3 regions of the Patulibacter sp. NPDC049589 genome follow, and region 3 is predicted to be linked to each of the others. Evidence: riboswitches for the same ligand, from Rfam matches in the RefSeq annotation. Region 3 holds a riboswitch; each other region holds the start of a gene.
The links. Region 3 has a riboswitch for cyclic di-AMP ahead of AB0L40_RS00940 (peptidoglycan DD-metalloendopeptidase family protein). Riboswitches for the same ligand answer to the same signal wherever they lie in the genome.
Positions count from the first base shown of each region.

Region 1: linked by a shared signal. The riboswitch ahead of AB0L40_RS06530 (peptidoglycan endopeptidase) and the one ahead of AB0L40_RS00940 (peptidoglycan DD-metalloendopeptidase family protein) in region 3 are both predicted to bind cyclic di-AMP.
Region 2: linked by a shared signal. The riboswitch ahead of AB0L40_RS22850 (septal ring lytic transglycosylase RlpA family protein) and the one ahead of AB0L40_RS00940 (peptidoglycan DD-metalloendopeptidase family protein) in region 3 are both predicted to bind cyclic di-AMP.

Region 1 covers NZ_JBFAPC010000023.1:30,053-40,074, forward strand. The annotation lists gene lysA (diaminopimelate decarboxylase) at 1-1,017, opposite strand, end outside; gene AB0L40_RS06495 (hypothetical protein) at 1,063-1,710, opposite strand; gene AB0L40_RS06500 (prolipoprotein diacylglyceryl transferase family protein) at 1,788-2,549, opposite strand; gene AB0L40_RS06505 (peptidoglycan DD-metalloendopeptidase family protein) at 2,574-3,803, opposite strand; gene htpX (zinc metalloprotease HtpX) at 4,058-4,966, shown strand; gene AB0L40_RS06515 (hypothetical protein) at 4,971-5,558, shown strand; gene AB0L40_RS06520 (hypothetical protein) at 5,657-5,947, opposite strand; gene AB0L40_RS06525 (PspA/IM30 family protein) at 5,944-6,738, opposite strand; gene AB0L40_RS06530 (peptidoglycan endopeptidase) at 6,939-7,412, opposite strand; cyclic di-AMP (ydaO/yuaA leader) riboswitch at 7,611-7,759, opposite strand; gene AB0L40_RS06535 (hypothetical protein) at 7,955-9,262, shown strand; gene AB0L40_RS06540 (hypothetical protein) at 9,316-9,597, shown strand; gene AB0L40_RS06545 (hypothetical protein) at 9,653-10,022, shown strand, end outside.
Region 2 covers NZ_JBFAPC010000166.1:2,245-12,266, forward strand. The annotation lists gene AB0L40_RS22815 (Re/Si-specific NAD(P)(+) transhydrogenase subunit alpha) at 1-799, opposite strand, end outside; gene AB0L40_RS22820 (hypothetical protein) at 1,176-2,261, shown strand; gene AB0L40_RS22825 (leucyl/phenylalanyl-tRNA--protein transferase) at 2,359-3,048, opposite strand; gene AB0L40_RS22830 (thioesterase family protein) at 3,174-3,995, opposite strand; gene AB0L40_RS22835 (alpha/beta hydrolase) at 3,992-4,792, opposite strand; gene dinB (DNA polymerase IV) at 4,925-6,004, opposite strand; gene AB0L40_RS22845 (hypothetical protein) at 6,073-7,047, opposite strand; gene AB0L40_RS22850 (septal ring lytic transglycosylase RlpA family protein) at 7,260-8,042, opposite strand; cyclic di-AMP (ydaO/yuaA leader) riboswitch at 8,052-8,257, opposite strand; gene AB0L40_RS22855 (sigma-70 family RNA polymerase sigma factor) at 8,496-9,062, opposite strand; gene AB0L40_RS22860 (PaaI family thioesterase) at 9,222-9,623, opposite strand; partial or broken gene AB0L40_RS22865 (hypothetical protein) at 9,720-10,022, shown strand, end outside.
Region 3 covers NZ_JBFAPC010000003.1:37,099-47,120, forward strand. The annotation lists gene AB0L40_RS00920 (cytochrome c-type biogenesis CcmF C-terminal domain-containing protein) at 1-1,030, opposite strand, end outside; gene AB0L40_RS00925 (cytochrome c oxidase assembly protein) at 1,034-1,855, opposite strand; gene AB0L40_RS00930 (glycosyltransferase family 39 protein) at 1,914-3,734, shown strand; gene AB0L40_RS00935 (flagellar basal body-associated FliL family protein) at 3,957-4,385, shown strand; cyclic di-AMP (ydaO/yuaA leader) riboswitch at 4,494-4,638, shown strand; gene AB0L40_RS00940 (peptidoglycan DD-metalloendopeptidase family protein) at 4,838-5,509, shown strand; gene AB0L40_RS00945 (metalloregulator ArsR/SmtB family transcription factor) at 5,884-6,255, opposite strand; gene AB0L40_RS00950 (cation diffusion facilitator family transporter) at 6,382-7,284, shown strand; gene AB0L40_RS00955 (cation-translocating P-type ATPase) at 7,286-9,901, shown strand; gene AB0L40_RS00960 (CPBP family intramembrane glutamic endopeptidase) at 9,898-10,022, shown strand, end outside.

The sequences.
Region 1 (10,022 bases), on a different contig from region 3:
GACGAAGCGGTCGGCGATCTGGGCCTCGTAGCGGGCGCCGTAGAGCATCGGGCGCAGGTTGTCGGCCATGCCGCCGTCGACCGCGACCCACGTGGAGACGTTCCGCTTGACGGTCTCCACGGTGTAGAGCGTCACGCCGCTGCGGCCGACCAGGGAGCGGCCGGGCTCGTCGGAGATCCGCACGCGCTCGCCGATCAGGTCCCGGACCGCCGAGACCTTGACGCGCGCGTACTCGTCGACGGTCGGCAGCCGGCCGGCCTCGTCGGCCGTGTAGGCCACGCCGAGCCCGCCCCCGAGGTTGACCTCGGCGATCCCGTCGGTCAGCGGCGCGATCGCCGCGACCGCGCGGCGGAAGACGTCGAGCTCCAGGAGCTGGGACCCGACGTGGAAGTGCAGCGCCTCCAGCCGCAGCGAGCCGAGCCCGCGGATCCGGTCGATCGTCGCCCGCGCCTCGTCGAGGCCGAGCCCGAACTTCGAGTCGGCCTGGCCGGTCGAGATCCCGTCGTGCGTGTCGCCGCGGACGTCGGGCGTGACGCGGATCGAGACGGCCTGGACCGTCCCCCGATCCGCGGCGATCCGCGCGAGGCGCGTGACGTCGTCCCCGTTGTCGACGACGACCTGCCGGAGGCCGTGATCGACGGCGGCCTGCAGCTCGCCCTCGGACTTCGCGTTGCCGTGCAGGTGGATCCGGTCCGGGGCGAACCCGGCGTTCAGCGCGAGGGCGAGCTCGCCGCCCGACGCGACGTCGCAACCCAGGCCCTCCTCCTCCAGCACGCGCAGGACCGCGGTGCACGGGAAGGCCTTCGACGCGAACGACACGTGCGCGCCCGGCGCGTAGCGGTCGAAGGCCACGCGGTACGCGCGGGCCTGCTCGCGCAGGTCCTCCTCCGCGACGACGTACGCGGGGGTGCCGTGCTCGCGGGCCAGCTCGAGCGCGTCGCAGCCGCCGAGCAGCAGGTGCCCGTGGTCGTCCAGGGCACTGCCCCGGGGGTAGACGGCGAGCGGATCGGCGGACATCGCCGCCGGATGATGGCAGCGCCGCCCGGACGGCGGCGGGTGGCGCTACTTGGCGCCGAGCGCCCCGCCGAGCCCGTCGCCGAGGCCGCGGACCGTCTCGTCGATCGCGGTGCCCAGGCCCTTCACGAGCCCGCCGAGCGCGGACTGCGGCCCGCCGACCACGGCGGCGAGACCGTCGGTCACGGCCGACGTGACGTCCGCGAGGTGCTCCGTCGTCTCGTTCAGCGACTTGCCGAGCCCGGCGACGGGGGTCGTCACGGGCGCGGCCGCCGTGACCGGGTTGGTGGCCGGCGGCGTCGCCGACGGTCCTTCGACCGACGGCGTGGACTTCGAAGGTGCGGGCGCGGTCGGAGCGCGCAGCGGCGTCGGCTCCGACGCCGTGGTCGTCCCGGTCGTCGTGGCCGGGGTCCCCTGCGGGGTCGCGGCGGCGACGGTCGTCGGGGCGGCCGTGGCGGGCGGGGCCGGCAGCGCCACCGACGCGTCGGCGTCGCCCGACGCGACGAGGGCCGGGGCCGCGGCGCGGCTGTCCCCCACGACCAATGGCGCGTCGGTCCCGGGGGCCGGCAGGCTCACGACGCCCGTGCTGCCGAGCACGCCCGCCGCCCCGGCGGCCAGGACGACGGCGGCCACGACCGGGAGCGCCCCGAGGCTGACCCCGGGCACCACCGATCCAATGAGGCGCAGGCGGGCCATGCTCGAGCGATCGGCAGCCCTCGGCCGCCGCACGAGCCCCCGGCGGCCGAACTGGACGGACGTACGAGCGTTCTGCGTCAGGATGCGACCTGGGTGCGGGCGGCGCGGAGCCGCCAGACGAGGAGCGCGCCGCCGACGATCAGCATCCCGATGCTCGTGACCTGCGCGGTCGTGAGCCCGAGATCGACGTCGGGGTTGCGGCGCCAGAACTCCACGACGAAGCGCTCCAGCCCGGCGAACACCAGGTAGAGCCCGAACAGCGCGCCGGCGGGGAGCCGGTCGCGGAGCTGCCAGAGGATCATCGCGGCGACCCCCATGACGACGGTCTCGAAGATCGGCGTCGGCAGCACCGTGACGCCGGGGTCGGTCGCGACGGCGCCCTTCGGGTAGCCCATCGCCCACGGCGCGTCGGACGTCCGGCCGTAGTCCCCGTCGCCGGAGACCTGGCAGCCGACGCGGCCGAGCGCGTAGCCGAGCGCGAGGGACGGCGCCGCGGCGTCGAGCAGACGGGCGTTCAGGTGCCCGCGCCACCGCGCCCAGGCCAGGACGGCGAGGGCGCCGCCGAGCGCACCGCCGTACCAGGTGAGCCCGGAGCCGCCGAAGATCGAGCCGAAGACGTCGCCCTTCGCGTCGGACCAGTTGTCGATCAACCAGTACGCGCGGGCACCGACGAGGCCGCCGAGCAGCGCGGCCAGGAGGGCCTCCGTCGCCTGGTCGCCGGGCCAGCGCAGCTCGCGGAAGCGCCGCGTCAGCAGCGCGCCGGCGGCGAGGAAGGCGAGGGCGAAGCACAGCCCGAACGTCTTGATCGGGAGGCCCAGCAGGTCGATCTCGGGCTGCACGACGGAAAGGCTAGCCCCCCGGACCTACAGGTAGCCCATCGGGTCCTTCTGGACCCCGCCCACGCGCGTCTCGAAGTGGATGTGCGGGCCGGTCGAGTTGCCGGTGTTGCCGCTGGCGGCCACCACCTGGCCCTTGGCGACCTTCTGGCCGACGGTGACGCCCAGCCGCGAGTTGTGGCCGTAGCACGTGGACAGCCCGCCACCGTGGTCGATGCAGACGTAGTTGCCGTAGCCGCCGACCCAGCCGGCGATGCGCACGGTGCCCGCCGCGGCGGCGTGGACCGGCGTGCCGACGGGCACGGCGATGTCGATGCCGCCGTGCAGGCGCCCCCAGCGGTAGCCGAAGGGCGAGGTGAACTGCCCGTCGGCCGGCCAGTCCAGCGCCCCGCTGCCCTTCTTGATCCCGCCGCCACCGCTCGGCATCCCGGAGAGCTGCGACTGGATCTTGCTCTCCTCCTTCTCGAGGCCGTCGAGGTGCTCCTCGAGGTCGTGGCGGTCGCCGCGGACGCTCTTCAGGAGCGTCTTGCGCGACGCGCGGGCCTCGCTCATCGAGCTGCGGGCGCTGACGAGGCGGCCCTTGACCTGGACGACCTCGTTGCGGCGCGACTCGATGCGGTCGTTCGCGGAGCGCTGCCCGCGCTCCAGCACCGCCAGCTTCTTCTCGGTGCCGACGGCGTCGGCCTTGGCGGCCTTCACGGTCTCCATCACGCGCTGGTCCTGGGCGCCGATGCGCGCGAGGAACTCGCCGCGCTCGACGAGGTCCGAGAAGCCGCGCGCGGAGACCACGACGGACACGAGGTCCGGCTTGTCCGCCTGGTACAGCTCGACGAGCCGGGCGGCCAGGATCTCGCGCGACTCCTTCAGCCGGGCCTGCAGGCGCACGAGCCGGGCGCGCTCGGTGCGCAGCTCCGCCTGCGTGCGCGTGAGCTCCGCCTGGCTGCGGTCGAGGTCCGCCTGGACCGCGTCCTGCTTGCCCTGCAGCACGTCGATCTTGCCCTGCAGGCCGCCGATCTGACTGCTGTAGCGCCGGACGTCGGCGGTCAGGACCCGCTCGCGGCGCTTCTTCGCCTCGACCTTGCCGCGGGCCGAGCCGATCTTGCCGCGCAGCTGCTCGAGCTGCTGCTGCGAGGCGGCCTCGGCCTCCGATGGACCGGCGAGGGCTCCCCCGCCGGTGGCGAGTCCGGCCGTGACGAGGACGGCGACGCCGGTCGAGGCGAGCAGGCGTGAAGGGCGGCGGGCGGAGGTCCGGGGCACAGACGTCCGAAGGTACGGGCGGCGCGGGCCCCGACCAAGCCGTGCAACCCCCTTTGCGGGCCTTGCCCCGCGGCCGACGGGTCCTGCCGGGGCTGGCGTGCCGCCGCTCGGCGCCTCCTGGCGCCCCGCAACGGACCTGGCGCGGCGCCACTGGCGGCCCCCGCCGCGTAAGGGGCGCTGAGCACCGGGTAAATCTTCGGCGCGCAGGGCGATTCCGCGGCGGCCGGAGGCCCGCCGTGTGGGACGATGGACCCATGCCTCGCGGTGCATCGTTCGGAAAGGACCCCGGCCTCCAGGCCCGGATGGTCGGAACCCTCTTCGCACTGGGCCTGCTCTACGTCGTGTTCATGGGGGTGCTGTTCGCCGCCCTGGGCAACGCGGGGCCCGTGATCATCATCTGCCTGGCCCTGCTGCTGTTCCAGTTCTTCACGGCGGACAAGCTCGCGCTCCGCTCGATGCACGCGCACGAGGTGACGCCCGAGCAGGCGCCGGAGCTGCACGCCCTCGTCGACCGGCTCTGCCTCCAGGCCGACCTGCCGAAGCCGAAGGTCGCGATCGCCGACGACCGGATGCCCAACGCGTTCGCGATCGGCCGCACCCGCAAGAGCGCGACCGTCGCGGTCACCACCGGGGTGCTCGAGCTGCTGCCGCCGGCGGAGCTCGAGGGCGTCCTCGCGCACGAGCTCGCCCACATCGCCCACCGCGACGTCATGGTCATGACGCTCGCGAGCTTCTTCGCCTCGCTCGCCGCGATGATCGTCCAGAACGCCATCTGGTTCGGCGGCGGCAGCAGCGACCGCGACGACGACGACGGCCCGGGCCTCCTGGCCGTCATCGCGATCTCCGCGCTCGTCTACGCGATCAGCTTCTTCCTCCTGCGCGCGCTGTCGCGGTACCGCGAGTACGCGGCCGACCGCGGCGCAGCGATCGTGACGGGGCGTCCCAGTGCCCTGGCCGCGGCGCTGGTCCGCATCAGCGACGGGATCGAGAAGACCCCGCAGCGGGACCTCCGCGAGGTCGGGGCCGTCCAGGCGTTCTACATCCTGCCCCCGCGCGCGAAGAACGCGATCGGCAGCCTCTTCTCGACGCACCCGCCGATGGAGAAGCGGATCGCCGCGCTGCAGCAGATCGAGACGCAGCTCCAGCTCGGCCGGACGGTCTGACCCCGTGGGCTTCCTCGACACGCTCTTCGGGCGCACCAAGACCGTCAAGCAGGTCCGCCCGGACCGCCTCTTCGCGCTGACGACCGCCGCCGTCGACCTCGAGGCCGGCCACGGCATCGTCACCACCGGCGAGGCCGCCATCGTCTTCCAGCCGCTGGCGACCGGCGACTTCAACGAGATCGCCGACGACGCGGAGGCGATCCTCCGCAGCTCCGGCGAGGACACCGGCACCACGGTCGTCCGCCGCGACGACGAGTTCGGCTACCGCTGGATGGTCCTGCAGGACCCCGACGTCGACGACCAGGTCATCGGCGTCAACGCGGTGATGGAGTCGTTGCAGGCCGGCGGCTACGCCGACCGGGTGCTCTGCGCGGTCTTCGCGTTCCGAGAGGAGCGGACGTCGAGCCCGCTGCACCTCGTGTACCTCGCCAAGCGCGGAACCTGGTACCCGTTCGTCCCCGTGCCGGGCCAGACGAAGGAGCGCGGCCGTGAGCGCGAGCTGCAGCTGCGCGCCGTCCTGGACCCGATGATGGGCCTCGAGCCCGAGATGGACCGCTGGTACCCCCTCTGGGGCGCCCCGATCGGCGCCTGAGCGGCCCAGCCCCCTGGGAACGCAGAAGGCCCGCCATCGGCGGGCCTTCTGCGTTCCGTGCGACCCGGGCCCGTCGGGCACCGTGCCGCCGGCCGGGGTTAGGCCTCGGCCGGGTCCGGGACGAGGCCCTCGCCTGTGAACTCCTGGCCGGCCTCGGCGAAGGAGAAGTCGTCCGCCGGGATCAGCACGTCGGAGCCGATGAGCTCGTCGTCGGCCAGCGGGGTCCCCTTCTCGCGCACGAACGCCAGGAGCTTGGCGAACTCGCGGGCGTAGCCCTCGGGGTCCCCGGCGTCGACGGCCGCGACGACCGCGTCGTCGATGTCGTTGAGCGCCGCGTGCGTGTCGTCCGCCAGCCGGTACTGCTGGTCCATGAAGATCCGGACGATCACGCCTCCTTCTCCTGGCTCTGTGGCGCCGGGGCCGCGTCGGGAGCCGGGGTGCCGCCGGCGCCCAGCTCGGCGGCCGGGGCGCTGCCCTGGCCGAGCTCGGCCTTCATCCGCTCGAGCTCGGAGTCGACCTGCGACCCGGCGGAGAGCGCCTCGAGCTGACGATCGATGTCGTCCTTGCCCGAGCCGAGCTCCATCATGTCGCCGAACGTGCCGGCCTCCTCGAGCTCCGCGACGGCGTCCGCGCGGGCCTTCATGTTCTCCGTCTTGTCGACGGCGCGCTGCATCGCCATGCCGACCTCGGCCATGGACTCGCCGACGCCGGTGGCCGCCTCCGAGATCCGGACCTGGGCCTCCGCGGCGTTGTACTGCGCCTTGATGACCTCCTTCTTGGTCCGGAACTGCTCGACCTTCGTGCGCAGCTTCTGCTCGCTGGCGACGAGGGCCTGCTGCTGGTTCTCGAGGTCCTGGATCTGACCGCTCAGGCCCTGAAGCTCGGTCTGGATCAGCGTCTTGCGCTCCAGCGCGGTGCGGGCGAGGTCCTCCTGCCCGGCGGCGAGCGCCTGACGGGCCTGCGTGTCGAGCTTGACGATCGACTGCTGCTGCTTGTCGGTCTGCAGCTGCAGGCGCTTCTTCGCCGTGACGACGTCGGCGATGCCCTTCTTGACGTTCTGGAGGTTCTCCAGCTGCTTCTGGTAGCTGTAGTCGAGCGTCTCGCCGGGGTCCTCGGCCTTGTCCAGAACCCGGGACAGCTTCGCTTTGATGGTGGTGGACATGCGGGCGCCGAGACCCATGTGGTGCTCCTCGTGGCGTTCTTGGGGATGATCGCCGGTCAGCCTATCGGTCCTGCCTCAACGGTCCGTGAAGTCGACGCGGGCCGGGGACGTGGCGCGCCGGGAGTCGTCGCCCGCGACGAGGCCCCGGAACGACGAGAGGCGCCGCGATGCGGCGCCTCTCGGAAGCGGGGCGGGCCGTCGGGCCCGGGGCCGGCGGCCTACAGGCCGTCGGGGTGCGTGACGACGTACTCGTCCTCGTCGGTGCGGTTGTCCGGGCGCCACTGCGGGCCCTTGGCGCCGCTGGGGTCCTTCGCGGCGGAGGTGTCGAGGCGCAGGCCGGCGATGATCGCGAAGGCGTGGCCGGAGTTCCCGTAGACCGAGATCCACTGGCCCTCGCCCTCGATGCCGTTCTTCCAGGCGTCGTCGAACTCGTAGGACGCGAGCGGGGTCTTCAGCAGGCCGCCGCCGATGAGCGCGTAGGAGACGGTGCCGGAGCAGTCGTAGGCCGTGTCCTCGACGCGGGCGTGGCCGCCGCCGAGGCGGTAGGGCTTGCCGACGATCTTGTTCGCCGCGACGACCGCGGACTGGACCTGCGCCGGGGCCTTCAGCGGAACCCGGGCGAACCAGGCGGTGCGACCGTCGACCGTCTTGCCCTTGTACCGCTTGGCCTTGATGCCGTTGGTGGTGCGCATCCCGACGGGGATGACGACGGTGCCTGGCGCCGCGGGCGCCGCCGGCGTGACCGGGGCGGGTGCGGGCGTGGGAACCGTCGGGGCGACACCGCCGGTGGCCGGAGCCGCCGTCTGTGCTGAAGCGGAAGCCGTGACGCCGGTGAACCCGGCGGCCAGGACGGCGGTCATCGCTATGGCCCGTGAAGTCAAACGCACTACGTGCTCTCTTTCGTCGGCCTACGGGGTTAGCTGACGGGCTAGCGCAGAAAGAGACAGCGCTTCCACCGGAAGACCGGCGAATTAGCCCCAAGAACACGTGGTTCCCCCGCCCACCGGATTCGACTCCGGTGATTCGGCTGCCGGGACAGTAGCAGTCCTGCCGCAAGACGGCACCCACTGTTGCAACGAGCCGTGCAGCCGCGAGGGTTCCGTGCGCCCGGGCGGTGGGTCGTGCGAGGCCGAGACCTCCGGCGACGACGCACGTACCCGCGAGAGGGCGCCGCCGACCCCTCGTCGCTGTGCGTTCGCGCACGGACGGCGGCCGTGCGGTTACCGTGCCCCCGATGCGTCCGGTCCCCACCCGCTCCCGCCGCGCGACGGCGGCCGCCGCCCTGGCCGTCTCGGCCGCCCTCGTCCTCGCCGGCTGCGGCGGGGGCGACGACGCCGAGTCGCCCTTCACCCCGCCGAAGGGCGACGACTCCTCGGCGTCCGCGCTCGGGTTCCCCGTCGTCGCCACCCGGAACACGACCCGGACGGGTACGAAGGACCCGGTGGACGCCGCCGCGGCCGTCGCCCGCGCGGCGTACCCGGACGGCTCGGAGGCCAGCCGCGCGAAGGCCGTGACGATCGTCGACGACCAGGACTGGCGGACGGCGCTGGCCGCCACGTCGCTCGCCGCGCCCCCGATCGGCGCACCCCTCCTGTTCAGCGACGGCGCGAAGCTCCCGGACGCCACGGTGTCCGCGATCGACGCCCTGAAGCCGTCCGGCAGCGACGCGGCCGGCAAGGCGCAGGCCGTGCTCGTCGGCAAGGTCGGACGGCCCTCCGGCCTGCGGACGGACGCCATCGAGGGCGCCGACCCCTACGAGCTGGCGCGCGCGATCGACCGGTACACCACGCAGGCCCGCGGCCGCTCGAGCGACCGCGTCCTCGTCGTCAGCGCCGATCGCCCCGAGTACGCCGTGCCGGCCGCCGCCTGGCTGGCGAAGTCCGGGGACCCGCTCGCGTTCGTGACGAGCAAGGGCATCCCGCCGGCCACCGCCCGTCAGCTCGCGTCGCACCCGAAGGCGACCATCTACGTGCTGGGGCCCAGCGCCGTGGTCCGCCCGTCGGTCACCAAGCAGCTGCGCAAGTACGGCACCGTCAAGCGCGTCGGCGGCGTCAGCCCGACCGACAACGCGATCGGCTTCGCCCGCTACAAGGACGGCTCGTTCGGCTGGAACGTCAACCAGCCCGGCCACGGGTTCCTCATCGCGCGGGACACCGACACGCTCGGCGCGATCAGCCTCGCGCCGTTCGCGGCCTCCGGCCTGCACGGCCCGCTGCTGCTCCTGGACTCCTCCGACCAGCTCTCGGTCCCCGTGCGCGAGTACCTGCGCGACGTCAAGCAGGGGTACTACCCCGACGACCCGACCCTCGACGCGACCGCGGTCGCGCGCTACAACCGCGCGTGGCTGACCGGCGACGTCTCGCAGATCAGCGCGAAGGTCCAGGCGCAGATCGACACGCTGCTCGAGCTCGCGCCCGTGGACGACTCGCCGTCCGGCGGCGACGACGGGCTGCCCCGCGACGGCTCCGGCACGACCACGGCCCCGAAGTCGACCACGAAGGCCCCGGCCACCACCACGACGCCGACGCCGAAGGCGCCCTGAGCGCGCGGCCCCGCCACGTGGCGGGGCCGCGCGGGGATCGGTACAACAGACGCATGAGCGAAGCGCAGCGGCCGGACCAACGCGATCTCGGCGTCGCCGTCACGGTCGACGACATCCGCCGGCTCACGGGCGCCGCCACCCCGCACTTCGCGCAGCAGATCCGCAACCGCGTCGCGCGGCTGATCGACGGCCTGCCCGCGCAGCACCCCGCGCGCCTGGTCGGCGAGGCCGAGGTCCGCCGGCTGACGGCGCTGGGGACGAGCGGGGAGGTCCGCGGCGGCACCGCGCAGCCCGGCATGCCCGGCCTGCCCTCCACCGCCCTGCCCAAGGGCTGACCCGGGCCGGCCCGCCCGGCCGGCCACGCCCGTCCGTCCCGCACCCGAGGTCCAGATGCCCGCGTCCGTCCCGCCCCCCACGCCCGGCCCGCCGCTCTGGGAGGCCGTCCGGGGGCTGCGGCTCCACGTCGACGGACTCGAGCTGCAGACCCTCGAGCGCCCGACGAAGATGGGCGTGCGCCTGACGACCGTCGTCCGCCTGCGCGGCGCCGGCCACGAGGGCGTCGGCGAGGACGTGACGTACGACCCGTTCTCGCACGCGGCGCTCCAGGGATGGGACGGCCTGCCCGAGGTGCGCGGAGACTGGACCACCGAGTCGTTCTCCGCGATCTTCGACAGCGTCTCGCTCTTCCCGGCCCCGCCCGTCCACGACGTCGACGAGCGCTACCGCCGGTGGGCGTTCGAGTCCGCCGCGCTGGACCTGG
Region 2 (10,022 bases), on a different contig from region 3:
CCGTGACCAGGCGCGGCGCCGGGCGACCCGGGACCAGCGCCGTCGTGATCACGACGTCGAAGCCCTTCGTCGCGTCCGTCAGCGCCTGCTGCTGCTGCGCGCGCTCCTCGGCGGTCAGCTCGCGGGCGTACCCGCCCTCGCCGGCCGCGTCGATCCCGAGGTCCAGCCACGTCGCGCCGAGCGACTCGACCTGCTCGGCCGTCTCCGGCCGCACGTCGTAGCCGGTGGTCTTGGCGCCCAGGCGGCGCGCGGTCGCCAGCGCCTGCAGGCCGGCGACGCCGATCCCCAGCACGAGGACCTTCGCGGGCGGGATCGTCCCGGCCGCGGTCATCAGCATCGGGAAGAACCGCGTCGACAGGTCCGCCGCCGCGAGCACGGACTTGTAGCCCGCCACGTTGGACTGCGACGACAGGACGTCCATCGCCTGCGCCCGCGAGATGCGCGGGATCGCCTCCATCGCGAACGACGTCACGCCGCCCGCGGCCAGCGCGGACGCGGTCGCCGGCGACGACAGCGGCTGCAGCAGCCCGATCAGCAGCGAGTCGGCACCGAGGCGGGAGATCTCCTCCGCGGTCGGCGGCGCGATCTTCACGACGACGTCCTGGGACCAGACGTCGGAGGACACGGTCGCGCCGGCCTCGACGTACAGCTCGTCCGGGATCAGCGCGTGCTCGCCGGCACCGGGCTCGACGACCACGGAGACGCCCTTCCCGGCCAGGCGCTTCACCACGTCCGGGACGAGCGCCACGCGCCGCTCGCCGTCCGCGATCTCCTTCGGAATACCAAGGGTCACCGTCATGGGCTCACCACGCTCGGGCTGTTCGGGAATCGGAACGACACAGGAGACTCTCCATCCACTCGTCGGGGTCGGGCGCGTCCTGCGCCCGGGCGACGATGCTCGTCGCCGATGAGGGGCTCAAGCGCACCGCGCGGTGGCCCCGACATCGCCCGGAAGTATGACGTACTGCGCCGCTGGGGGCACGCCCCCGCGGGGGCTGCATCGTCGGATCCCACTGCGATTCCGGGACGATCTGCGCCATTCCGGACCGGAATGCGACAACCGCCACGGTACGGGGTACGTTTCGACGTTCGCCGCGGCCGGGGACGCCGTCCGCCGGCCTGCGGGCGACGACGCCCGGCGCCCGCGGCGGGGCACGCGCCCTACCATCCCGCGAATGCCGTACCCACTCCGCGCAGTCCGTGGCGCGTTCGTCCTGCTGCTGCTCGTGGTCGCCGTCGGCGGCTGGTCCGCCCGCGCGGCGTCCGCCGCCCCGATGGTCAAGGGCCTGCAGGACACGCGCCTGACGATGTCCGACGACCCCGCGGACCGGCAGCTGTTCTGGACGAAGGCGAAGCGTGCCAAGGTGGGGCGCGTCCGCGTGCTCGTCTCCTGGGACGGCGTCGCCCGGGCGATCGACCCGACGGTCGCGGCGAAGGTCCGGCGCGCGGCCGAGGAGGCCCAGGCCGCCGGCGCCAAGCTCGTCGTCGGCATCTACGCGGCGATCAACCGCAAGCGCGCGACGCCGCGGAAGATCAACGCGACGCTGATCTCCCGGTTCTCGGACTTCACCGCGTCGATGGGCACCGCCTTCCACTCCGTGCGCCTCGGCGGCTACCTGACGTGGAACGAGCCCAACTTCCGCTCGATGTGGCCGCAGAACCAGCCCCGGACGTGGGTGAAGATGTCCAACGCCGCGTACCGCTCCTTCAAGCGCACCGACCCGGGCGTCAAGGTCCTCGTCGGGGAGCCCGCCCCGAACGCCCGGACGAGCAACGCGGTGGACCCGGGGAGGTTCTTCCGCAGCGCGCTCTGCCTGAACTCCCGGTGGCACTCGCTGAACGGCTCGAAGTCGTGCCGGACCAGGCTCCTCGGCGACGGCTTCGCGATCCACACCCACGACTTCTTCCAGGGCCCCACGACGCGGCGCCCGTCGTCGGACGCCTGGACGATGGGCAACCTGACGACGACCCTCCAGCAGATCCGCGCGATGGCCCGCGCCGGCCGGATCACGAAGAAGGCGTCGCGCAACGTGCACATCACGGAGTTCGCCTACCGCACGGCCGGCTCAGCCCGCACGCCCGACAAGACGGCCGCCCGCTGGCTGCGGCTGGCGTGGAACTTCGCCAAGCGCGAGCGGATCAGCTCGTTCACCTGGTACCAGCTGCAGGACCCGGGGCCGTCCGAGGAGTGGCGCTCCGGGATGCTCACGCGCTCCGGCAAGGAGCTCCGGACCTGGAAGACGTTCCGCTCGCTGCGCTGAGCGGCGACGGGGACGGTCGGCGGCCCGCCGGCGGTCGCAGGGCGAGGCGTCGCGAGGCCAGGCCTCCCCGGCCGCGCTCGGGACCACGGCGGGGACGTCAGCCCGCGACCAGCGCCACTCCGTCGGCGGGCCCGGCCTGCTCGTCCAGCACCAACGGCCGCAGCCCGTCGCGCAGGGCCTCGCGCAGCCCGCGCTGGAACACCGCCTCGGGCACCTCGACGACGCCCAGCCGGGCCGTGTGGGTGGTCCGCTGCTGGACGTCGAGCACCCCGTAGCCGGCGTCCCGGATCCGCACCGCCGCGGAGAGCACCGCGGCGCTCCCCGCGTCCGGGCCGGAGTGGAACATCGACTCGAGCGTGTGCGCCCGGCCGATCGTCACGCCGAACGTGCCGCCGACGAGCTCGTCGCCGTCCCAGACCTCGAAGCTCCGCGCGTGGCCCCAGCGGTGCAGGCCGTGGTACGCCTCCTCCAGGCGCGGCGTCAGCCACTGCTCCCCCGGCGCCAGACCGGGCCGGATGGCGCAGGCCGCCACGACCCGCTCGAACGCCCGGTTGACCGTCAGGCGGTAGCCGCGGCGCGGGAGCGTGCGGCGCAGGGTGCGCGGCACCCGCACGGCTTCCAGGGGCAGGACCGCCCGCGGGTCCGCCCGGTAGGCGGCGACGCGGAAGCAGCCGTCGTCGTCGAGCGTGTCCATCGGGAACGCCCCCTGCTCGTAGACGAAGAGCATCCCGGGCGGGTCGAGGATCCAGGCACCGTCGTCCGTATGGGGGGCGGGGGTGCCGTCCACTCCTCCGACCGTAGCGCACGGGCGAGGCCGCGCCGCCGGCTACGCGGGCGGCGGCAGACCGGCGTCACGGACGCGCCGCGGCGCGGGACGACGGCGGCCGCGCTCGCCGGCCGGTGGCCCGCCGCTCAGCGCGTATCGACGAACAGCGTCTGGGACGCGGTCCCGAAGCGCCCGGCCGCGTCGTGCAGCTCGGTCGTCGTCAGGCCGGTGCCGGCGCGGTCGAGCTCGGTCTTCGACCGCAGGCCGATCCACTCGCCCGCGGGGTCGCGGTGCAGCGCGACGTGGAGGTCGCAGTTGACGAACAGGTAGCCGTCGAAGCCGACCGGCGTCGACAGCCCGTTGCCGAAGTCCGCGGCCGCCACGGCGCGCTGGGCACCGCTCGGGGTCTCCCCCGCGACCACCGGCACCTGCAGCCGCAGCCAGGCGCTGCGGCCCTTCGGCGCCGGCTCGGCGAGGCTCCCGTCGATCACCCGGATCTCCATCGCGGTCGGATGGAACGCGGTGGCGTCGGCCGGCAGGAACCAGCTCGGGATCGCCTCGAGGCCCTCGGGCGGCGGGAGTTCGGGCCACGGCGACCCGATCCCGGGCGGCAGCGGCACGCTCCCGCGCCGGAGCAGCACGGCGCGCAGCTCCATCGCCGTGCGGCCGCCCGCGGCCAGCGTCGCGTGGACCACGGCGAAACGGGACCCGGACTTGATGACGCGGGCGGTGAGCTCGACCTCGCCCACCGGCACCGGCCCCAGGAACGTGTACGAGAGGGAGCTGACGCGCTGGCCGGGCGCCGCGAGCGCCTCGGCCGCGCGGGCCAGCAGGGCGGCGGGCGCGCCGCCATGGGCGCTGCCCGCGTCCCAGGGGCCGCGCGCGACGGGCCCGAGGACCCACGTGCTCGTGTCATCCGCGTCGCCGGACGACCCGGCCTGCGTGGCGATGGCCTCCAGGGCGCTCATCCGACCGCGTCCGTCCGCTGCACGAGGTCCGCGATGACGCGCGAGAGCTGGCCGCCCTGCCAGGCGATCGGGGACTTCCCCTCGTCCTCGACGACGAGCGACGCGTCGGGGATCGCCTCGGCGTACCGTCGCGCGACGGCGAGCGGGTGCCCGGGATCCGCCTCGTCGCGGTCGCCGACGACGACGGTCGGCACGCGGATCGCGTCGAGCTCGTCGAGCCCGCCGTAGGGCGCGCTGCGCGGCACGGCGCGCAGGGCGTCGACGACCGCTCCGGGGTGCTCGTGGACGGAGAGCCGCTGGTGCATGACCTTCTCGACCGTCGGCCGCCAGTCGTCCGGGATCCGTCCGAAGTCGTAGGCGGCCACGAAGCCGTCGACCCCGCCGGACTCCAGACCGTCGGCCAGCCGGTCCCAGCCGGCGATGTTGCGCTCGTCGGTCTCGTTGCCGGGGACGAACGCCGGCGTCACGACGACGAGGCCGGAGACGAGCTCGGGCCGCCGCAGCGCCACGCGTATGGCGGTGTGGGCGCCCATCGACGCGCCGACGAGCACGGCCCGCGGCAGGTCGTGCTCGGCGAGCACGGCGACGAGGTCGTCCGCCAGCGCGTCGTAGCCGTAGGCCTCGGGGCTCGGCGCCGGGTCCGACGCGCCGTGGCCGCGGGCGTCGTAGGCGAGGACGCGGTGCCCGGCCCGTTCGAGGTGGCGACTGCCCATCACGACGTAGCGGTGGCTGGCGGTCAGCCCGTGGAGGAGGACGACGGGCGGGCCGTCCCCGGCGACTTCGACGTGCAGCGGCATCACCCGGAGTCCTACCAGCGCGCGGGGTGCGATCCGTACGCGCCTGCCGGCGCAGGCGTCGCCGGGCATCCCGATCGGTGTCTCCCGCCGGGGCCCTCGGGGTCCGGGGGCTTGGCCGACGACCGTCGCCGCTCAGCCGATCGAGAGCGGCAGCACGAGCTGCACGCCCGGGCCGTCCTCGAGCTCGAGCGACGCCATCCGCACCCCGAGCAGGCGCACGGGCTGCGGCGGGTCGTACTCGCGCAGCATCCCGACGGCGGCGTCGGCGAGCGCCTCCTCGTCGACCACCGGGTGCGGGAACGTCCGCGACCGGGTGATCGTCGTGAAGTCCTTCAGCCGGACCTTGATGCCGACCGTCCGGCCGCGGCGGCCCTGCTTCTCGAGCGCCTCGAAGAGCTTGATCGCCAGGCGACGCAGCTCGGCCTCCTGCTCGTCGCGGTCGGCGAGGTCGACGGAGAACGTGTTCTCGCGGCTCTCGGACACCGGCTCGCGCACCGGGACGACCGGGGCGTCGTCGTCGAACCGACAGCGCCGCCAGAGCCACGGGCCGTTGCGGGCGCCATACCACTCCGACAGCGTCGCCTCGTCGACCTTCGACAGCGCGCGGATCGTCGTGACGCCCCGGCGGGCGAGATCGTCGGCGGTCTTCGGGCCGATGCCTCCGAGGAGCCCCGGGGACTCGCCGGCCCAGCGCCGCCAGGCATCGCGCCGGTCCAGCACGCAGAAGCCGCGGGGTTTCTCCGCATCGGACGCGAGCTTGGCGACGAGCTTGTTCGGGCCGATGCCGATGGACACGTGCAGCTCGGTCTCCTTGACGATCCGGGCCTGCAGCCGGCGCATGGCGCTCTTGGGCATCGCCATCGCGCTGAGGTCCATGTACGCCTCGTCGACGCTGACCTGCTCGACGATCTCGACCTCGTCGCGCACGATGCCCATCACCCGGGCGGACGCCTCGCGGTAGGCGTCGTGGTCCGGCGGGACGATGATCGCCTGGGGGCAGCGGTTCTTCGCCGTCGCCAGCGGCATGGCCGACCCGACGCCGAACTTCCGCGCCTCGTAGGTCGCGGTCGTGACGACCGACCGCGGCCCGTCGTGGGCCACGATCACCGGCTTGCCGCGCAGCTCGGGGCGCCGCAGCAGCTCGACGGAGGCGAAGAACGCGTCGCAGTCCAGGTGCCCGATGCACCGAACAGGTGTTCCCTCCGTGCCCACGATCCCAGGGTACGCCCGCCTGCGGCGGGACGCACCCGGGTGGGCGGGTGTCGACGCCCGGCAGGCGCTCAGCAGGGCACGAGGATCAGCGAGCCTCCGGACTGCCCGCTGAGGTCCGGGGAGAACTGGTTGCAGAGCTGCTGCGGTCCGCGGTTGCCGTCGCCCCCTCCGCTCCCGCCCCGCTTGGCCCTGCTCCTCGGGGTGATCGAGTACCGGCGTTCGATCCGCAGGTCACCGGTGGCCGCCGAGAGCTTCAGGGGGACCGTCGACCTCGCGCGCCGGGTCAGCCGGATCGAGATCCGCTTCGTCACGGTCCTGCCGGCGGCGATCGTGCCCAGTGACGTCGCCGCCGGGGCATCGAGTCCCGCCGCCCGGCCGATGCGGACCTTCACGCCCGTCGCAGGGGCGTCGCCGGGGTTGGTCACCTTCACCGTGATGCGACGGGTCCGGTCGCGCACGACCGACGTCGGCACCCCCGAGACCCCGAGCCGGAGCTCGGGGAGTGCCTTCAGCACGATCGGACCGACGGTGTCGAGGACGTTCGCGGGGTTGCCGAGCTCGGTCGTCGTCGCCACGGCGCAGTCGAAGGCCCGGTTCTTCAGTGCCGGGTCCCGGAGCTCGAAGCGCTGGACGGCGTCGAAGGTGTCGAAGTTGTCGGCCGAGCCGACGGCCGCGAGCGGATCGCTCGACGGCCCGGTCTGCAGCCCCCACGCCATGCCGCCCGGCGCCTGCGTCTCGCCGACGACGGAGACGCCAGGGGTCTTGTCGCAGCCGGTCGCGGAGCGATGGGCGAGGAACACGTGGACGCCGACGCCGTCGTCGGTCTTGTCCGGCCGGGTCGCGAGCTGGATCGCCACGCGGACCGTGCCGGTCTTCCGGTCGTATCCGAAGGCGGCCGCCTCCAGGTCGCGGCCGGATCGCGGATCGGTCGCGTCGCCCGTCGGGTCCGGCGCGGCGCCGCTGAAGTTCGCCATGGCGGGTGCCGCAGCAGCGCCGACGCTGACGATGACCGCGACGGAGACGAGGAGCCGGGGGATGCTCATGACCCGGACCCTAGCGCCGTCGCGGGTGCGGTCCGCGGGGATTCGGCCTCGACGGTGGGGCCCACGATCTCGCCGCGTGTTGCACGTCCCCGACGGCACCGGACGCCACCCGGCACCGCAGTCAGACGTCGAGGTCCGGCCGCGGCACCGTGCGACGCCAGGACACCGCCCGGAACGCATCCCACATCCACGGGCTCCGTGGAATCGACCGTCTAGCGGTCGACCATCACCGTGCCGGTGGAGCCGAAGCCGAGGCGGGCCTTCGTCGCGGCGGTGAGGTCGAACTCGCGGCCGGCGATGTACGGGCCGCGGTCGACGACGCGCGCGCTGACCTGGCGAGAGCCGAGGCGGAACGTCAGCTTCGTGCCGCACGGCAGCGTCTTGTGGGCGACGCCGATGGTGCCGGGGCTCAGGTGGCCGCCGCAGGCCAGGGCGCTGCCGTACAGGCCGGGCCCGTAGTACGACGCGTAGGTCGAGCGGAACCCGTGGATCCGGTCGACGCGCTCGATGTCGCCCTTGCCGTGCGAGTTGGAGACGATCCGCAGGCGGGCGGAGCGGTCGCCCATCGCGGCGATCTTCGTGCTGACGCGGAAGCGGCCGTCGCGGCCGACGGCGTCGCGGTCCACGGCGCGCCACTTCGAGCCCTTGTGGAGCTCGAGCCGGACGTGCTGGCCGGGCGAGTGGTGCCGGACGCGGCCGGCGTAGACGGCGCGCCGACCGATGAGGCCGGCGCCGCGCTCGGTGGTGGCGCGGATGGCTGGGGTGGGGCGCTTCGCGGCGGCGGGTGCCGTCGCGGGTGCTGCGGTGGGTGCGACCGGAGCCGCCGCGGTGGCGGCGACGGGGGTGGCCAGCGAGGCGGCGGGTGCCGCGCCGGAGGCGGGTGCCGGGGTCCCGGACGGCGCAGAGGCCATGGCGGGGACGGCTGCGGTCAGGGCCAGCGCCGCCCCGGCCGCGAACGCGGCCCGGGTCGGCGTGACGACGACGTCACGATTCACGGTTGGGTCTCCTCTTCGGGAAGACGCCTACGGAGTTAGCTGACGGGCTCGCAGCCCCCGGTCGTGCCGCACATGGGTGCGGGACGGCCGGAGGACGCTACGGACGACTCAGCGTCCGATTCGCCCCGTGCCGCGGCTCTCGAGGGGAGAGCGCTGCGGCGGTGGGTCCCCCGTTCGGAACGTGCGGGCACGTCCCGACTCGGCGTCGGTGAAGGTGTCGTGAACCCTAAGGGCTCGTCAGCGGCCCGCCCCGTGCGATCGCGCACACCCGCCAGAACGGCGTACACGCGCCAACATGGCGTATGCGCGCCACGATCGCACGGCCCGGAAGATCACGTGCCCTGGCCTCGAGACGCCGCGTGCTCCGGCCGCGAACCGCCGTCGCCCGACGACCACCGGGCGCCGCGCCGGCCGCGTCGCCCGCCGGGCCCGCCCCCGCCGGCAACCGGCTCCTCAGAGCAGCGTCGAGATCATCGTCATGACCGTCGCCGCGGCCATCTCGGAGCCCTCGAGCTCCGCCCGCATGCGCGCGAGACCGAGGCGCAGGCGGCCCTTGACCGTGCCGAGCGGCAGCCCGGAGCGGTCGGCGATCTGGTTGGCGGTGAGGTCGCCCCAGCAGGCGAGCGCGATCGCCTCGCGCTGCGGCACCGGCAGGGCCGACATCGCGCGCATGAGCGCGGCGCGGGCCTCGTTGCGCTCGGCCTCGCTGACCACGACGTCCGCGGGCAGCGGGGGCGGCGCGGCCGCGAGGCGCTCGGTCGCGCGGCCGGCGGCCTGGCCGGAGCGCAGCAGGTCCAGCGCCCGCGAACGGGCGACCATCCGGACGTACGCCCCGAGCGGACCACGCGCGGGGTCGAAGCGCCGGGGGTCGCGCCAGAGGCGGACGAAGACGTCGTGGACCACGTCCTCGACGTCCGACCGGCGACCCGCAGGCGCGAGGATCGACGCCGCCGCGTTGGCCGCGGCGGGCGCGTGCTCGGCGTAGGCGCTCGCGAAGTGGTCGGGGTCTCGGAGGTCCATGGCGGTCCGGTGTCCGTGGGCACCTCTCCATAGAGTAGCGGCACGCCAGACGAACGCCGAGGCGCCATCGAGATTCGCCACCCGCCGACGCGGACGAGCGGAGGCTACCGCGCCGCCCAGCGCGCCGCGCCGGACCGGGACGAACGTCCCGGCCGGCGGTCAGCCGACGGGGCGAACGGCGATCACCATGCGCGTGATCGCACACACGCGCCCCTGGTCGTCCGTCATGCGGACGTCCCAGACCCAGGTGGTCCGGCCCTTGTGCAGCCGCTCCGCGCGGGCGTGGACCGTGCCCTCGAAGCAGGGGCGCAGGAAGTTCGTCGTGTTCGACAGGCCCTGGGCGGAGAACCCGTCCGGGACCACGGCCCGGGCGGTGGCCATCGAGGTCAGCGACTCGGCGATCGCGGCGTAGACGCCACCGTGGACGAGACCCATCGGCTGGCGGACGTGGTCGCCGACGGGCAGCGAGGCCTCGGCCCAGTCCTCGCCGTGCTCACCGACCTGCAGGCCGATCAGGCCGTCGAGGGTCTTCTCCAGGGGCACCACGGGCTCGAACTCCATCGCGTCCGATCCTAGAGCGCGCGGGCGGAGCGGCCTCCGGACGCCCGTCACAGCTCTTACCTCACCGTAACCTGGGCCCGTATAGGCTCACCGCCGATGTCCCGCTTGCAGGAGCTCCACCCGGACCAGCAGGCCGTCCTGCAGCTCGTGCTGCGGCGGCGGATGCCGTACGGGGACCTCGCCGGCCTGCTCGGCCTGACCGCAGAGGGCGTGCGCGAGCGGGCCCTGGACGCGATCGACGGCCTGGCGCCCGACGACGTGCCGGGACTGGCGCTCGAGGACCGCGACCGGATCGCCGACCACCTGCTCGGCCAGGACGACGGCGAGGCCCGCGAGGCGACCGCCGCCCTCCTCGACGACCACCCCCCGGCCCGGACGTGGGCGGCCACCGTCGCCGCC
Region 3 (10,022 bases):
ACTCCCGGCGCCAGGTGACCAGCGCGATCGACCCACCGGTCATGAGGACGAGGAGCCCGAGGAACTGCGCTCCGACGGTCGAGTTCCCGAAGGCGTGGATGGAGGAGAGCACGCCCGAGCGGACGATGAACGTGCCCAGGATGCAGAGGATCCCGGTGGCGAGGATCAGCGAGACGTTCCAGGTGCGGAGCATCCCCCGCTTCTCCTGGATCATCACGGAGTGGATGAAGGCGGTGCCGATGATCCACGGCATCAGCGACGCGTTCTCGACGGCGTCCCAGCCCCAGTAGCCGCCCCAGCCCAGCTCGGCGTAGGACCAGCGCGATCCCAGCACGATGCCGATGCCCAGGAGCAGCCAGGCGCCCAGCGCGTAGCGCCGGGTGTGGCGGATCCAGTCCGACCCGACGTGCCCCGCGGCCAGCGCGCCGACCGCGAACGCGAACGGCACCGCGAACAGCGTGTAGCCGCTGTAGAGCATCGGCGGGTGGATCATCATGCTCGGGTACTGCAGGAGCGGGTTCAGACCCTCCCCCTGCAGCGGCACCGGCGAGCTCAACCGGAACGGCGAGCTGTAGAAGACGAGCAGCAGCAGGAAGAACAGGCCCAGCCCGAGCAGGACGGCCTGCGCCCACGGCACCACATCGGCCATCCGGCGCCCGGCGAGCCGGACGACGAGCGAGCTCCACAGGCTCAGCAGCCAGACCCACAGCAGCAGCGAGCCCTCCTGCGAGCTCCAGGGCGCCGCCATCCGGTACCCCAGCGGCGTCGTCGACGACGAGTGGCTCGCGACGACGTCGAACGTCAGGTCGGTGCGGATGAACGCGATCTCGACGAGGACGAAGCACGCCGTCGTCAGCGCGGCGACCACGTAGATCGCGCGGCGCCCGGAGCGGACCCACGCGGCGCCGTGACCGTTCAGTCCCCCGTCGGCGACGGCCTGCAGCTTCCGCGCACCGACGAGGCTCGCCACCGCGCCGTAGGCCGCGACGAGCAGTGCGAGGACGAGAAAGCCACGTCCGAGGAGGTCCATACCTCAGTCCTGTCGGCCTTGAAGGTCCATCAGGCGTTCTTCACGGAGCGCTTGCTGCTCGGATTCGCGCAGACCGCGGATGAAGAGGACCCCGAACGCGACGCCCATGATCAGCACCTGCTCGGTGGCCATCAGTGCTCCGGCCATGCCCTGGTCGGCGATGGCGGAGAGGCCCCAGTAGGTCGGCTGGTCGGCGTAGAAGTCGTAGAGCGCCTTCGGGGCGAAGGTGAGCGCCATGCCCAGGAGGCCGACGGTCACCTTCGTGACGCCCATGTAGGCCATCGGGGCCATCGCCGTCATGCGGTCCCGGCCGGGGATCGGGCGGAGGAGATGCCACCAGTACAGAAGCCCGATCGCGGTGAAGGTCATGTGCTCCAGCAGGTGGACGGTGGGCGAGCGCGACGCGGCGTTGTAGAGGGCGGGGACGTGCCAGATCCACATCCCGAGGGTGTAGGCGGCGAGGCCGAACCAGGGCGAGGCGAGGAAGCCGATCCGTCGCTCGATCCAGAGGATGCGGCGCGTGATCGGTCGCATCAGCACGCGGTTGAGCCCGAACAGCAGCAGCAGCGGGAAGACGTCCAGCAGCAGCAGGTGCTGGACCATGTGCATGACGAGCAGGTAGTCGCCGAGCTCGTCGATCGGGTTGCCCTGCGCGACGATCAGCGTCAACCCGCCGGAGGCGAACGAGACCAGTCGCCACACCGGTGCGTGAGCGCGGTCGGGCGAGCGACGCACCGTCACCCACCGCCTCAGGTAGACGGCGATCAGGACGCTCGCCAGGAGCGACGGTGCGAGCTCGGGGCCCCAGACGATCGGTGGCGACACGATGCGACAGTCTGCCAGCTGCTCCTACATTTCGTAGGAGTGCCGCTAGTTTCGTCGGATGCGCGTTTCAGCGATCTGGGCAGAAGACCGACGGCGGTGGCACGTGGCGCTGGCGCTCGTCACGCTCGCGGGTCTCGGTCTTCGCCTCTGGGGCATCGGGTGGGGACTGCCGTTCGCCTACAACCTCGACGAGCGGGCGCACTTCGTCCCCAGGGCGGTCGGCTTCTTCCAGAACGGGTCGCTCGACCCCGACTACCAGCTCAACCCCGCGGGCCTGATGCAGTGGATCGCGGGGGCGCTCTGGCTGTTTCGCGGCGGGCGGGACGGGGTCGTCGACGGGTGGGCGACGGACCCGGGCTCGATCTGGATCACCGCGCGGGTGGCATCCGCGGTGCTCTCCACGTCGGCGATCGTGGTGCTGTACGCCGCCGGGGCGCGGATGTTCGACCGACGGACCGGCCTGGTGGCGGCGGCGCTGCTGGCGTTCTCGTTCCTTCCGGCGCACTACGGGAAGCTGGCGCTCAACGATGCACCGTCGTTGGCGCCGAGTGCTCTGGCGTTGTTCGCGATCGCTGGGATCGTCCGCTTCGGTCGCCGCCGCGACTACCTCCTGGCCGGCGCCGCCCTTGGACTGGCGGTGGGGTTCAAGTACAACGCCGCGTTCCTCGGCCTGCCGCTGCTGACCGCGGTGGGCATGCACGCCGCCGGCGGTCTGCGGGCGGACGGTGACCAACACCCGCCGCCCGGCGCTGGGCGGCTGCCGAACTGGCGTGCGGCCGCGGTCGGCCTGCTCATCGTGGCGGCCTCGGCCTTCGTGGCGTTCTTCGCCATGGACCCCTACGCGGTGCTGCGCCCGGGGTTCTTCCGCAGCGAGCTCGAGCATCTCTCGGACTACACCGCCGGGGGTCTGCTGCTCGGGGAGACGGAGCGGTCGGGGTATCGCTACTACGCGTGGGCGCTTCTCTGGGGCTTCGGCGTCGTCCCGGCGCTGCTCCTGGCGATCGGCGTCGCCCGGGGAGCATGCCGGCACCGGTGGCAGGCGTTGTTGCTCGTGCCCGCACCCGTGGTGTTCGTCGCGCTCATCGGATCGCAGGGCCGGTACTTCGCCCGGTACGAGCTGCCGATCTATCCGCTGCTCGCGCTCCTGGCGGCCTCGGGAGGGGTCTGGGTCCTGGAGTTCCTCCTCGCCCGCCTGCGGATCGCCGGCCGGGCGCGCCTCGCCGCCGGAGCCGTCCTGACCGCCGCGGCGTTCGCGCAGGGCATCGTCCTGATCGCGCACAGCAACGTCGTGCTGTCCCGGCCCGACACCCGCACCACCGCGCGGGAATGGATGGTGCGCAACATCCCGGCGGGGACGCCGATCGTGGTCGAGCCCATGGTGCCCCGCGAGTGGTACGCCGACGGCGCGTCCCTGCGGAGCGCATCCTCCCGAGCCGAGTACCGGTGGCCGCGCCTGACGCGGACCGGCGCCGACAAACGACGCCTCGCGCGGGCCCATCCTCGCCTAGCCAGCCGGATCGGACGCGCGGCGGACTTCGCCAACCACGGCTTCACGCTCTTCCCAGGGATGCTCGACTTCTACCGCGAGAACGGTGCGTGCTGGGTGATCTCCGGGTCGATGCAGAGCGGACGGGTCCAGAACAACCCTGCCCGGGTCCCCGATGCCGTGCGCTACTACCGCGCCCTCGAGCGCCAGGCCGTCCTGCGCTTCTCGATCTCGCCGTTCGACGGGCCCGAAGCGAAGGACTACTTCCAGTACGACAAGGCGTTCAACTTCGTGCAGCTGCGCTACCGGCTTCCCGGGCCATCCGTGCGGGTCTACCGCCTGAAGGACTGCTCTCCCGGCGTCGATACGCAGCGCATCCGAAGGGCTGGGTGACGAAGTACTCCCTCGTCTGGCGGCGCGCGTCGGCCGGACAGACCGGGGGCGTGGAGGTCGAGATGGTGCGTCGGCGGGACGCGCCCTGGCGGAACAGGTCCGTCGAGTCCGCCTCTGAACGTACGACCGTTGTCCAGGCGAGGGAGTCTGCGGCGATCGCGGCCGATGACCGGGCGGGGCCCGGCCGAGGGCTCCCTCGTCGCGAACCCGGAGGTCACCACGATGTCGAAGAAGCTCATGGCCATGCTCGCCGTCGTCGTTCTCGGCGCGGGATTCGTCTACAAGACGGTGCTCGCCGCCCCGACCGAGGCCGGTGCCGAACCGAAGCTCCAGGGCGTCGTCTACGTCCTGCCCAAGGAGTTCCTCGTCAACCTCTCCGACGGGCGCTACGCCAAGTTCTCCGTCGCCGTCGTTCTTCCCGAGACGCCAGAGGCCCACGGCGAGGAGACACCTCCCGAAGGCTACGGTCCGCTCGCCGAGGAAGCGGTCATCAGAACCGTCGTCGTCGATGTCGTCGGCGCCTCGACCGGCGACGCCCTGACGACGGCCAAGGGTCGGTCGGCCGTTCGACGTCGGATCCTCCGACGCATAGAGCGGGAGACCGACGCGGAAGCGAAGGACGTGCTCTTTCCCGACATCACCGTGCAGTGACGTCGTCGGACGCACGCTCGATGGACCGAGGTGCGATCTGTCGATCGTTGAGCGCGCCATCCTGACGAAGTCCGACGATGGGTAGGAGAATCGACCGGATTCCTGGTACCTTTCGGCACGCCGAGTCCCCGGGAGCCGTCCCCGGGGAGCGGGGGACCCAGGTGTTTTGGGGCTTGTCCACGACCTTTGTGGAGGCGCGACTCTTTCAGCGCCAGCCCGTCAGCTAACCCCGTAGGCCGACGAGAGAGCTGCTCCACATGTCATCACGCCCGGCGCGCCGCGCCGCCCTCATCAGCGCCCTGGCCTTGCTGGCCTGCGGGGGACCCATCACGCAGGCTGCCTCCGCAGCCGGCGTCCCGGGTGGGGGCGGAACCCCGGCCCCGACCGCGACGACCCCAGCGACTGCCGCCGCCCCCGCCCCTGCACCTCCGACGGTGTCGGAGACGCAGACGGTGAAACTGACGCGCTCGCAGGTGAAGAGCGTCCAGCGGCGGGCCCGCGTCCGGGCCGACGGGGCGATCGGCAGCAGGACGCGTGCTGCGCTCAAGAGGTACCAGGCGAAGAAGCGGCTGGTCCGCACCGGGCGACCGAACCTCCAGACGCTGAAGGCCATGAAGCTCGCGTTCGCGAAGAAGGTCGAGCAGCAGCTGGTCGCGCGCCAGCGCACTGCGGCACCGCTGGCCGGAGCCGTTCCCGGATTCGTCTTCCCGATCCAAGGCTCGTGGTCCTTCGGGGGTTCGGCCACGGCGTTCGGTGACCGGGGAGGCGCGCACGAAGGCGTCGACCTCCTCTCCGCCTGCGGGACGCCGGTCGTCGCCGCCTCCAGCGGGACGGTGAAGGCCAACGCGGATCAGTCCGCCGCCGGCAATTACCTCGTGCTCACCGACACGCCTTCGGGCGAGGACCAGGCGTACATGCACCTGCAGTCCGCCTCCCCGCTGCGGCCCGGCACTCGCGTCGAGGCGGGCTCGCCGATCGGCGCAGTCGGCGACACGGGCAACGCGACGGCCTGCCTCCTGCACTTCGAGCTCTGGGGCGCTCCGGGGTGGCAGGACGGCAAGCCGCGCGACCCGAGCGGCGACCTCGAGTCGTGGGGCGGGACCCCCACGCCCGCCGCCCGCTGACCCCCGACCGCCTCGCGTCGGCCAGGCGCTCTTCCTAAGCTAAGGCGTCCCGAACGTTCCGGCGGCTGCGCGCGACGAGATCCACATCCCGGAGCGGCGGAGCCACCCCACGGACGGACGACTCGGGGCTCCGCACCCTTCGCTCCAGATCGCCCCGCACGGGATCGGGGTCTCGTTCGCGTGCCCACGCACTCGGTCGATCGACGGAGTCGGTAGGCGCTCGACATCGGCACGTTCCGGCGCTTCGACATCATTCCTACACCATGTAGGACTTTCGCTACGATGCGGACCTGCAGATCGCGCCGATGCCCCGCCCAGACGCCCCAGCCCCAATGCACATCGGACTGCACCGGCCCCTCCGCCGGCGGCACCCGTCAGCTTCGGTGGCCGGCGCGTGCGTGCTCGACGTGGTCGCGAGCCAGACCCAGCAGGCCGCTGACGTGGTCGTCGTCGAGGCTGTAGAGCACGCTGCGCCCGACCTTCCGCCGCTTCACGACGTGCGCGGTGCGGAGGAGGCGCAGCGCGTGCGAGCACGCGGTCTCCGACAGGCCCGCGGCCTCCGCCAGACCGCCGACGTGCATCTCCGGCGTCTCCATCAAGGCCAGGATCACCCGCAGGCGACCCGGGTCCGCGAGCACGCGAAAGGTCTCCGCGAGCTCATCGACCTCACCGTCCCGCCACGGCACTCCGGCCTGCACCGGCGCACCGGACGATGCCGCCGCGACGCGACTGTCTGGTCCGCTCACGCCCTCAAGCGTATCCCGGCCCCCGTACCGACCCACACGCCGCGCTCGACGTGGCGCGGGCTCGACCGGTCTGTTACCTTCAGACTTGTTCAGATGTTCATGCTTTTAGGAGCAGGAATCAGTCTCATGGCCCACGATCACTCCCACGGCATCGTCACCGCCGGCGCCCGCCACAAGCGTGCGCTGACGATCGCACTGGCGCTCACTGCGACGTACCTCGTCGTCGAGCTCTCGGTCGGCCTCGCGATCGGCTCCCTCGCGCTGATCTCCGATGCCGGCCACATGCTCACCGACACCGCGGGGCTCGCCCTGGCGCTGACGGCGATCGTGATGGCGCAGAGCACGCCGGACGACGAACGGACGTACGGTCGCTACCGGCTCGAGGCGCTCGCGTCGCTGGCCAACGCTGTGCTGCTGTTCGCGGTCGCGATCTACGTCCTCATCGAGGCCGTCGGCCGGTTCCAGGACCCCACCGACGTCCCCGGACTCGGGCTGATGGTCGTCGCCTTCGTCGGCCTCGTGGTCAACGTCGCCTCGTTCCTGCTCCTGCGCGCCGGCGCGAAGGAGAGCCTGAACGTCCGCGGCGCGTTCCTCGAGGTCTGGGCCGACATGATCGGCTCGCTCGGCGTGCTCGCGGCCGGCGCGGTCATGCTCGCGACCGACTGGCCCTACGCCGACCCGATCGTCGGCGTCGCGATCGGCCTGTTCGTCCTCCCCCGCGCCTGGCGTCTGGGCGCCGACGCGGTCCACATCCTCATGGAGGGCGCGCCGAAGGACGTCGACGTCGCCGATGTGCGGAGCACGCTCGCGGCATTGCCCGGGGTGCAGGGCGTCCACGACCTGCACGTCTGGACCCTGACCTCCGGCACCGACGTGGCCAGCGCCCACCTGCAGATGGCCGAAGGCGCCGACGGCGGCGCCGTCCTGACCGCCGCCACGGCTCTCCTTCGCGAGCGATTCAACATCTCGCACGCGACGATCCAGACCGAGCCCAGCGGTTACGACACCGACGACGAACCGGGGATCTGACATGAGCACCGAGACCATCGACCTGCCGCTGGGCAGGGACGCCGACTGCGAGCCGTGTGCCGGCCGGATCCGCGAGACCCTCGTCCACCACGCCGGCGTCACCGGCGTCGCCGGTGTGCGTGACGACACCGCCCTGCGGGTCACCGTCGACGCCGAACGGTGCGACGCCGCGTGCCTTGCAGAGGCGCTCGAGGACGCGCGCCGAGCGCTGCACGGCCGCTACAGCCACCCCGAGATGACCGTCACCGGGATGGACTGCGCCGACTGCGCCACGCGCATCGAGCACACCGTCCGTCGGCTGCCCGGCGTCGACGGCGTGAGCGTCAGCGTCACCTCGGCGCGCATGCGGCTGGAGCTGGACACCGAGGTCGGCGACCTCGAGACCGTCCGCGGCCGCGTCTCCAAGCTCGGCTACGGCGTCGGCGAGACGATCGCCCCGCCCTCCGCCGCCGGATCGGCGGCCCCCGCAGAGCTGCCGCAGGCGGCCGCGTGCGACGACGCGTGCTGCGCCCCGGAGGACGCCACCCCGGACGCCGGCGACCACGGGGAGGCGCTGCATCGACATGCTGCACCGCCTTCCGCGGCGGTCGGAGTCACCGCTCCGGCGAGCACCGGGACAGGCGGGCTGCTTCGCGAATGGGCGCGCGGATCCGACCGGGTGACGCGCACGTCCGCCGTGCTGCTGCTGGTCGCGGTGCTCTTCGACCTGACCCGGTTCCCGGGGGTGTTCGCGATCGCCGCCTACGCCCTCAGCACCGCGACGGGTGGCGTCTCGATCGCACGGTCCGGGATCAGGGGCGCGATCGCGACGCGCCGGCCCGACATGAACCTCCTGATGGCGATCGCCGTGCTCGGCGCGGTGGCGATCGGGGCGTGGATGGAGGCCGCGCTTGTCGTCGTCCTCTTCTCGATCGGCGAGCTGCTCGAGGGACGCGCCGTCGGCCGCGCGCGCCGCGAGCTCGAGGCGCTGGTCTCGCTCGCCCCGCAGGTCGCCGTGGTCCGACGGACGCACTCCCACGGTGGCGCCCTGCACCACGAGGAGCTGACCGTGCCGGTGGACGCACTGATCGTCGGAGACGTCGTGATCGTCCGCCCAGGAGAGCAGATCCCCGCAGACGGGACGATCCTCGAGGGCGCCTCGGCGATCGATCAGGCCGCGATCACCGGCGAGTCGACGCCGGTGGATCGCGAAGCCGGCGAGCAGGTCTTCGCGGGCACGCTCAACGGCGAGGGACTGCTCGCCATCACGACCACGAGCGCCCCCGGCGACACGACGCTCGATCGCATCGCCCGGCTCGTCGCCGACGCGCAGGCACGGCGCTCGCCGTCGGAGCGCTGGGTGCAGGCCTTCGCGCGGATCTACACCCCGATCGTCATCGCCGCCGCGCTCCTGGTGGCGATCGTGCCGCCCGTGCTCGGCCTGATGGAGTTCTCCGACGCGTTCTACTCGGCGCTGGCGCTCCTGATCCTCGCCTGCCCGTGTGCCCTGGTCCTGTCGACCCCGGTCTCGATCGTCTCCGCGCTGGGACGCGCCTCCGCCGCCGGCGTCCTGGTCAAGGGCGGCGCGCATCTCGAACGCGCCGCGACGATCCAGACCGTCGCGTTCGACAAGACCGGCACGCTGACGGCCGGAGAGCCCGACGTCGTGCAGGTCGACGGCGTCGCGCCCGACGGCACGCTCTACCCCGTCGGCGCAACCCCGGAGATGCTCCGCACGTCGGTGCTGGCAGTGGCCGCTGCGCTCGAGCAGGGCTCCGCGCACCCGCTGGCCGTGGCGATCGTCACGGCGGCTCAGGACCGCGGGATCGGGCTCCCGCACGCGACCGACCTGCGGTCGCTGACCGGCCTGGGCGCATCGGGCATCATCGGCGCAGACCCGTGCCGCGTCGGCAGCCCGCGGCTGCTGGCCACGGACGAGCAGCCTCCGATGGTGCGTGAGCTCGCCGAGCGGCTGCAGGACGCCGGGCGGACCGTCGTCCTCGTCGAGCGCGCCGGCACGGTGATCGGCGCGATCGGGCTCGCCGACCGCCCGCGGCCCGAAGCCCGGGAGGCGATGGGCCGCCTGGGCGAGCTCGGCATCACCCGGACGGTGATGCTGACGGGCGACACCCCCGAGACCGCCGCGGCGATCGCCGGCGACCTCGGGATCGCGGGGGTCGCCGCCGATCTGCTGCCGGGCGACAAGGCCGACGCCGTGCGGCGGCTCGGCGACGGCGTCGCGATGGTCGGCGACGGCGTCAACGACACCCCGGCGCTGGCGGCGTCGGACCTCGGCATCGCGATGGGGACCGCCGGCAGCCCCGCGGCGATCGAGGTCGCCGACGTGGCGCTGATGGGCGACGACCCGCGGAAGATCGCGGAGCTGATCGGGCTGGCGCGGTGGACCCGCACGGTCGTGCGGCAGAACATCGCGTTCTCGCTGGGGACGAAGGCGATCGCCGCCGTGTTCCTGCTCTTCGGCGCGCTGCCCCTGTGGGCCGCGGTCGGGGTCGACGTCGGCGCGTCGCTCCTGGTCGTCGCCAACGGCCTGCGGCTCGTCTCGGGGCGCCCCGTCGGACAGCGCGAGCTGCCGATCCTCGAGCGCAGCGCCGTGGCCGGCCCGACGGTGTTCGTGTGAGCTCGCGCCCGTTGCCACGTCGCCCGCAGCCGTCTCCGGGACGCTGGGGCTTCGGTGCCGCGCTGTTGATCCTTGTCGCGACCCTGGGGAGCGCGTCCTTGGCCGTGATCCCCGACCTCCT